Regions from separate parts of the Phytobacter cepae genome, predicted to be linked through region 2. Evidence: predicted binding sites of a transcription regulator. Region 2 holds the regulator's gene; the other holds the start of a gene.

Region 1 (4,408 bases), 1.4 Mb from region 2:
CGCCAGCCAAGGCAAGGGTTTTCTTCACTGATAGGCATATAAGGCAATTGCTTATCAGCACCAATATCCAGCGTGCGCAGGGTAACCGGCTTGTCGTTGAACATCTGCAACATACCCTGATATTGCGCCACCTGCTCCTCCTCGGAAGGGAAGCCGTTTTGCAACATAAAAGGTATTTCGGTGCGGTACAGCCCAATGCCATCGATGCGGCTGCCGAGTTTTTCCTCATGCTCCGGGCTGAGGCCCGCATTTAGCATGACTTTTATGCGCTCACCGCTTTTCAGGTGTGCTGCGAGGTTAACATCGTCTTCTGCCAGCCGGGTTAACTCATTCTCTTCAGTGATGAGTCGCTGATATTCCTGCAACAGTACTGGCTCAGGATCAACAAGCAGTTCGCCCCGATAACCGTCCACCACCAGTGTCCGGCGATGCAGTATCGATGGCTGAATATCCGCCCCCATAACCGTGGGGATACCCAGTGCGCGTACCATGATCGCGGCGTGGGAGTTTGCTGCGCCGTCCCGTACCACCACACCCGCGAGCCGGTCATGCGGTAATTCAGCCAGCGTCGTGGCAGAAAGTTCATCCGCGACCAGCACAAAACGTTCAGGCCATGTATTTGGCCCCTGAATATTATCATCAAGGTGAAACAGCAAACGCTGCCCCAGGGTGCGTAAATCGCCAGAGCGTTCTTTTAAGTAGCCATCGCTGAGGGCGGCAAACTGTTCCGCAAAGCGTTCAATAACGGTTTTCACCGCCCACTCTGCGACCAGCCCTTTATCAACTTCGGCAAAAAGTTCGCGGCGCAAACGTGCATCAGAGAGCAAATGCGAGTAGAGGTCGAAAATGGCCGCGGTCTCTTTTTGCGCTCCCGCTGAAAAGCGTTTGCTGTAGCGGCGAAACTCATTGGCGGCCTCTTCCAGCGCGCTGGTCAGCCTTTCACGCTCCTGCGTGGTATTCAGCGTTGATGCTTCATAAACCTGCTCCATGAGCGGCAGGGTTTCATCCATCCACCCTTCGGCAATCGCAACGCCGGATGAAGCAGGAAGTGCACGAATACGGGTCTGACGATACTGACCAAACAGTGCGTTTAGCTGAGATTGCGAGAGAATTGCCGCCATCTGCGTGGCGAGGGTGACAAGAAAGGACTCTTCACTTTCATCAAACTGGCGCAGCTCGCGCTGCTGAACGACCAGCACGCCGAGCAGTTGGCGGCGCTGAATAATCGGCACACCCAAAAAGGCGCGAAAACGCTCTTCTTTTACGGCGGGGATGTATTTAAAGCTGGGATGTTTTTGCGCATCGGCAAGGTTAATAGGCTCAGCAAGCCTGCCAACCAGGCCGACAATTCCCTGATCGAATGCGAGAGTAACCGTGCGCCCGCGCGGTTTTTTCAAACCGCGCGTCGCCATCAGGTAATAGCAGCGCCTGTCATGGTCAGCGAGATAAACAGAACACACCTCGGTATCCATTGCATGACAAATATCCGTGACCAGGATTTCCAGCGCTTCATTTAAACGCGGTGCGCTGGCGACTTTTTCAACGATTTCTCGCAGTCGGGTGAGCATAATGTGCGTGGCTTAACCTCTTTTACGTCGCCAGGCAGGAGCATTTTGCGGCTTAGGTGGTGTTTCCTGAAGCGACATCACTGCGCCTGCAAATTCTTTCATCACCCGTCGGTAGACATCGCGTTTAAACGACACCACCTGACGAACAGGATACCAATAGCTTACCCATCGCCAGCCATCGAACTCAGGAGTACTACTGGTTTGCATATTCACGTCAGCATCGCTACTGACCAATTGCAGAAGAAACCACTTTTGTTTCTGGCCGATACAAACCGGCTTTGTGTCCCAACGCACCAAACGTTTCGGTAACTTGTAACGCAACCAGTTACGGGTAGAAGCAAGGATTCGAACATCTTTACGATTTAAGCCCACTTCCTCGAACAGTTCCCGATACATCGCCTGCTCCGGAGATTCACCTGGATTAATTCCCCCCTGGGGAAACTGCCATGAGTGCTGTCCGAAGCGTCTGGCCCACATAACCTGGCCCTGTCGATTACAGATTACGATACCCACATTTGGGCGGTAGCCATCGTCATCAATCACCGGACTACCTCAAAATAAACCTGAATCAAACGATTGTTTCACACTCGCGGAAAACGGTAAACCACTCAATTGCGGCGGCACAAACGGATAACAATTGAATAACTCACAGTTATCGCCCCAGTTATAAACAGGCCCCTCGGCTCAAACCGGGTTTTATTCACGTTTTCTGTGGATAGAGTTGTGAAGAACCCGAGGTTTACCATGGGAAAACCCGGAGTTATCCGAAAACGCGTATAATAGCCCTGGAAAATAAAATCATTTCATTCATTAAGTTACATTGAAAATTCCCTGCTCAACATCGCATAATGTGATGATCATCACTTAACCGATCCTTTGAGTGATGAAAGATCGAACAACGACGTTTTTATCCACAGATTATGCCATTAAGTTAGGCACATTTTGTGCAAAAATTGGATTTTGGTCGCACGTCAAGGCTGTAAATCGAAACAGTAGTGAGAGTTTTACCCAGTTATCCCATTTTTCTGTGGATAACATGGTGTAAGATCCTGTTCATTGTCAGTGACCAGATTTGGACAACTTCTTGTTTTGTTGCGCAACGAAGGGAGTTCGACGTTAAAAGGTTTTATTTATCATGACTTTGACTAAGTTTTAGCGAAATCTATTTATTGAATTCAAACCGTGAACAAATGCTGTTCACTTTTTAACCAGGGCGCAAAAATGTCGGATCTCTTTCCATTAACATCTTCTCCCGAATCCGAAACACAGCTCTTTTTGCAGGCGCAGGCGCTTGCGGGTTACACCCTCGGCGAACTCGCCACCCTCGTCGGCCTGCCGGTTCCGCGCGATTTGAAACGTGATAAAGGCTGGACGGGTGTGTTACTGGAACAATGGTTGGGCGCCAGCGCGGGAAGTAAACCCGAGCAGGATTTCGCCCATCTGGGCGTGGAGTTGAAAACGATCCCGATCGACAGTTCAGGTCGCCCACTGGAGACGACATTTGTTTGCGTCGCGCCGTTAACGGGCAATTCCGGCGTGACCTGGGAAACCAGCCACGTACGCCATAAATTGCAGCGCGTGTTATGGATCCCTATAGAAGGTTCTCGCGATATCCCCGTTGCCGAACGCCGGGTAGGCTCCCCTTTGTTATGGAGCCCTGATGCTGAAGAAGAACATCAGCTGCGTCTGGACTGGGAGGAGTTAATGGATTTGATTGTACTGGGTCAGGTTGAACGTATCACCGCGCGTCATGGTGAGGTACTGCAGCTCCGCCCAAAAGCCGCCAACAGTAAAGCCCTGACGGAGGCCATTGGTGCACGCGGGGAACCGATATTGACGCTACCGCGGGGGTTCTATCTGAAAAAGAATTTCACCGGTGCGCTGCTGGCCCGGCATTTCGTGATTCAAGGGGATTAATTTTTTACCTCTGCCCGCCGCGCGCTTATAATCAGCGTTTCTTTTTTGGCAGGACTTTTAGAGATGTTATTTGCATGGATTACCGATCCCAACGCCTGGCTTGCCCTTGGCACGCTAACGCTTTTGGAGATAGTGCTTGGGATCGACAATATTATTTTCCTTTCTCTGGTGGTCGCAAAGCTGCCCACTGCCCAGCGTAACCACGCACGGCGGTTGGGTCTGGCGGCGGCAATGATCATGCGATTATTGTTGCTGGCTTCTATTGCCTGGATTACCAAACTCACCACTCCGCTGTTTGAGGTGTTTAACCACTCCGTTTCCGCTCGTGACCTGATTCTCTTCCTCGGTGGCCTTTTCCTGATCTGGAAAGCCAGTAAAGAGATCCATGAAACGATCGAAGGCGAGGAGGAGAGCCTTAAAACGAACGTCAATTCGTTCCTTGGCGCTATCGTACAGATCATGCTGTTGGATATTATATTCAGCCTCGACTCGGTGATTACTGCCGTTGGCCTGTCCGATCACCTGTTTATTATGATGGCAGCGGTGGTGATTTCCGTTGCGGTGATGATGTTTGCGGCGCGCCCGATTGGTGATTTCGTTGACCGTCACCCTTCCGTTAAAATGCTGGCACTGTCATTCCTGATTCTGGTTGGTTTTACCTTGATTCTGGAAAGCGTCTCGATTCATGTGCCAAAAGGTTACATCTATTTCGCTATGTTCTTCTCCATCGCGGTAGAAAGCCTTAATTTATTGCGCAATAAGAAAAAACCACTGTAATACGGCGCCTCCCCCACGGGGGAGGCACGCGTTATCCTGCTTTTGCTCCCAGTTTAAGATTTTCCCTCTTTTTTATCCCGTAACATCAGGTTATTACTAAACTTATGTATCAAACAGGTCAGCCGAGGGTAAAAGGATGAAGAATT
Region 2 (4,408 bases):
AGAATGATGATGTCGCCGATGGTGTCTTTCTCCACCTCAAACTTGTTCATCTGCAGGGCGTGGGCGATGAGTTCAGAAGCGGTGGCCGTGGGCACCGTTGAATCCTCTGCATAGGGCACATTCCGCATCAGATTCAGGTAGCAGTCCAGCTGCTCCGTGAGTTGTTCACGGGTCAGTGAACGCTGGCGCGAAGCGAGCAGGGCGGTACAACACAGGTTCATGGCATTGGCTGCCCCGGCGTTGTTGATGCGTACCATCAGATCGGCCGCGATAGCATTGACGGTTGGCGTGAGCCAGGACGGACGCACCGCTTCGATAGGATCGATAGACTCGCGCCATTCCGGCACTCGCTGATTAAGATAGGCCGTCAGCGGGATAGGCTCGCCAAAGTTCACATAGCCCTGGCCAAGGTTACGCAGCTTGCTCAGGCCGCGTAACATCTGCATAAAGCCTTCTTTCTCTTTCGTCGCCCCGCGCAGCTCTTTAGCGTAGGTACCGACTTCCATCACGTGCTCGTAACCGATATAAATAGGCACCAGCGTGATAGGACGCGTGCCCCCGCGCAGCATTGCCTGGATGGTCATCGACAGGGTGCCGGTTTTGGGATCCAGCAGACGACCGGTACGTGAACGCCCGCCTTCCACAAAGTACTCAACCGAATAACCCCGCTGGAACAGTTCGCCCAGGTATTCGCGGAACACGGTGGAATAGAGTTTGTTGCCTTTGAAAGAGCGACGAATAAAGAACGCCCCCAGACGGCGGAAGATAGGGCCTGCTGGCCAGAAGTTCAGGTTAATACCGGCAGCGATGTGCGGCGGCACCAGCCCCTGATGATAGAGCACGTAAGAGAGCAGCAGGTAGTCCATATGGCTGCGGTGGCAGGGCACATAGACAATTTCATGGCCGTCATGGGCCAGTTGGCGTATGCGCTCGGCGTTGTGCACGTTGATGCCCTGGTACAGGCGGTTCCAGGTAAAGCTGAGAATACGGTCAGAGAGGCGAATCATCTCGTAAGAGAAGTTCGCCGCGATCTCTTCCATCAGCGCGATCGCGTTTTGCTGCGCCTTATCATGGGAGATTTTCTTGCTGCGCGCTTCGTCTTCAACGGCGCGGGCAATGGCTTTCGAGGCCAGCAGCTTGTTGAACAGATCCTGACGCGCAGGCAGCCGTGGGCCCACCGCAGCGAGACGCTGGCGAGCAAAATGCATACGCGCCACGCGCGCCAGTTTTTGCGCGATGATTTTATCCGTGCCGTGTTCAGTGGCCATGCGGCGCAGTGAAACTGGCGGTGAGAAACGCACAAAGCTGTCACGTCCAAGCCAGGAGATGGCAAAGAATTTCTGAATGCCATTGAGCATACGCAGCGGCGGATTCACTTCGCCCTTCTCGCGGCCTGGCGAACGACCGAACATCATCGAAACCGGCACCATCTGCACATCCAGGTCGGGATGGCTACGGTGCAAATCGAGGTAGTCGTGAAACAGCTTGATGGACTCTTCTTTCGGTGTGTACCAGGTAAATACCCGCGGCCCACCATGAATGAAGATATATCGCGGCAGCTCCACGCCGTCGATCACAAGCGGTTCAAACGGGTCCGGCAAATCATGTGCCAGACATTGAGCGCGTAACGTCAGTAAGTCGGCCTTAGAGTTATAAGGCAAAACATACATAATAGGGCGTGAGGTATCGAGCCCCAGTTCCTGTGCGGGTTCCGCAGGGATAGACTTACTTTTTACCAGCACGCTTAATGGTAAATTAAGTAATTTGTAGTAAATTCGTGGCCAGCCGGACATAAAGGATGTAAAGCCTCTGGTTATTAATGCCAATGCGCCGCAAGAATATCAGAAAGCGCGCACAAATTCTTTTGTACCTCTATAACCTTACATAGAGATTGATGCTCATAACATAAAAAGGTTCTTTTAATGGCCAATAACACCACTGGCATGACCCGTATTATCAAAGCAGCCGGGTACTCCTGGAAAGGCGTCCGTGCCGCCTGGATAAACGAAGCTGCCTTTCGTCAGGAGTCCGTTGCGGTCATTCTGGCAATTATTATCGCTTGTTTCCTTGATGTCGACGCGATCACCCGCGTATTGCTGATTGGCTCGGTAGCGCTGGTGATGATCGTTGAAATTCTCAACAGTGCGATTGAAGCGGTCGTTGACCGTATTGGTTCCGATTTTCATGAACTTTCCGGACGGGCAAAAGATATGGGTTCAGCGGCGGTGCTCATGACCATTCTGGTTGCTCTCTTCACCTGGATTTCACTGCTGTGGGGCCATTTCCGATAAGCCTTCCAGAATTGCGCTAACTGCTGGTTTTTTGCGTAATTTTGGTTTCAAAATCGCCTTTAGCTGTATATACTAACAGCATAACTGTATATACACCCAGGGGGCGGAATGAAAGCTTTAACGGCCAGGCAGCAAGAGGTGTTCGATCTCATTCGCGATCGAATCAACCAAACCGGCATGCCGCCGACGCGTGCGGAGATCGCGCAACAGTTGGGGTTCCGTTCCCCAAACGCTGCCGAAGAGCATTTAAAAGCGTTGGCGCGTAAAGGCGTACTTGAGATTGTCTCTGGCGCATCGCGCGGTATTCGTTTGTTGCTGGAAGTCGAAGAAGACGCCGGTTTACCGCTGGTAGGCCGTGTTGCTGCAGGTGAACCTCTGTTGGCTCAGCAGCATATTGAAGGCCATTATCAGGTCGATCCTTCTCTGTTCAAACCGAATGCGGATTTTCTGCTGCGCGTAAGTGGAATGTCCATGAAAGACATCGGCATTATGGACGGTGACTTGCTGGCAGTGCATAAAACGCAGGACGTACGTAATGGTCAGGTCGTTGTCGCGCGCATTGACGATGAAGTGACCGTCAAGCGACTGAAAAAGCAGGGTAATACGGTTGAATTGCTGCCTGAAAACAGCGAGTTCTCGCCGATTGTGGTCAATTTGCGCGAGCAAAACTTCACGATCGAAGGTCTGGCAGTCGGTGTGATTCGCAATGGCGAATGGCTGTAACCCTCAATTGTAAGCCGTGGTAGCGCTCTGTGTTGTCACGGTTTTTTAATAAAATTCAATTACTTAGATATCTTTCCTTTCTTTTTTTCTCCTCTCTTTCTGCCGATAGACGTTCTTAAAAATACCGTCTGGATGGTTAAAAATTCCGAATAAATCCACCACGTCGTTATCCGTGACTACAATTATTATCACGTTCAGCAGATTACGAACGTAACAAAAATGGATGAATACTCGCTATTCAAAACCGAACGATGAGGAAATGATTATGAATAAAGACGAAATCGGCGGTAACTGGAAACAGTTCAAAGGTAAAGCGAAAGAACAGTGGGGCAAATTGACCGACGATGATATGACCATCATCGAAGGTAAACGCGACCAGCTGGTAGGTAAAATTCAGGAACGTTATGGCTACCAGAAAGATCAGGCGGAAAAAGAAGTCGTTGATTGGGAAACCCGCAACGAATACCGCTGGTAGTCCTTTTTCCCTCTGAATATGCATTAGAGTGACTACCCTGCCCGACGGTACATGGACGTACCACTCTTTTCAAATCACACTGCTTAAAAGAGAAACCGCCGCTAGCGCGGTTTTTTCTTTACCAGAATCGAGTGATCATGGTGGCATTCACCCTGATGACGACACGCTTCCACTTCGGCGCATTTAGCGCACAAACCATGTGCTTCGATGACATTATGACGTAAGGCAAATCCTAATTTAGCCGCCAGTGCATGCATAATATCTTCTGCGCCTTCCGCTTGTTCTTCTTTAACTACGCCGCATCTGTCGCAAATAAACATGGCCGACGTGTGGGTCGGTTGATCGAACAGATGGCACAGGACGTAGCTGTTGGTGGACTCTACTTTGTGCACGAAACCCTGTTCCAAAAGGAAGTCCAGCGCGCGATAAACGGTAGGGGGTTTCGCCTGCGGTTCGCTCTCCCGCAGCAGATCCAGCAGATCATAAGCGCTTATTGCACCTTCCCGCAGACTTAGCAGACGCAGAACTTCGAGGCGCTGTGGCGTCAGACGCACATTGCGCTGCACACACAGTTTTTCAGCCTGCGCTAGCATCTCTTGCGAAGTGGTCTTGTCCATTGTCGTCCTCTCATTTCCCGGCGGCATAATTCCTCACTTTACCATGTTCTGCACTAAACGCCGAGATCGGGCTTCTTCCTCCGGCTTTCACAATCGCATTACGTCTTCTATAAATAATGAGGGTCAATTCTTATAACTATAATTTCTGCCAGTAATTACCTGTTTGGCAGAATTAGACATTTTTCCGGTGTTATTCGCAGCAATAGAGCATTCCTGTTCATGTAAAAAGGAACAGGGCATAAAAAAAACTCATCTGACTACGAGACGCATAATTGTGAAAAACAAACTCAAACTTTCAGTGG

What was found. The regulator LexA, encoded in region 2, represses DNA repair genes until DNA is damaged. The targets are predictions, from matches to a motif close to TNCTGTATGTACATACAGNA.
Region 1: a site for LexA is predicted at 2,544-2,563, ahead of mutH (DNA mismatch repair endonuclease MutH). Genes of this name have one in related genera too.

Annotation. Positions count from the first base shown of each region.
Region 1 covers NZ_CM135107.1:982,031-986,438, reverse strand. Annotated here, with positions in the region: gene ptsP (phosphoenolpyruvate--protein phosphotransferase) at 1-1,568, opposite strand, end outside; gene rppH (RNA pyrophosphohydrolase) at 1,581-2,111, opposite strand; gene mutH (DNA mismatch repair endonuclease MutH) at 2,790-3,485, shown strand; gene ACUY4Q_RS04690 (TerC family protein) at 3,549-4,262, shown strand; gene ACUY4Q_RS04685 (YgdI/YgdR family lipoprotein) at 4,399-4,408, shown strand, end outside.
Region 2 covers NZ_CM135107.1:4,776,667-4,781,074, reverse strand. Annotated here, with positions in the region: gene plsB (glycerol-3-phosphate 1-O-acyltransferase PlsB) at 1-1,793, opposite strand, end outside; gene ACUY4Q_RS22390 (diacylglycerol kinase) at 1,923-2,291, shown strand; gene lexA (transcriptional repressor LexA) at 2,400-3,014, shown strand; gene ACUY4Q_RS22380 (CsbD family protein) at 3,280-3,489, shown strand; gene zur (zinc uptake transcriptional repressor Zur) at 3,591-4,106, opposite strand; gene ACUY4Q_RS22370 (conjugal transfer protein TraF) at 4,381-4,408, shown strand, end outside.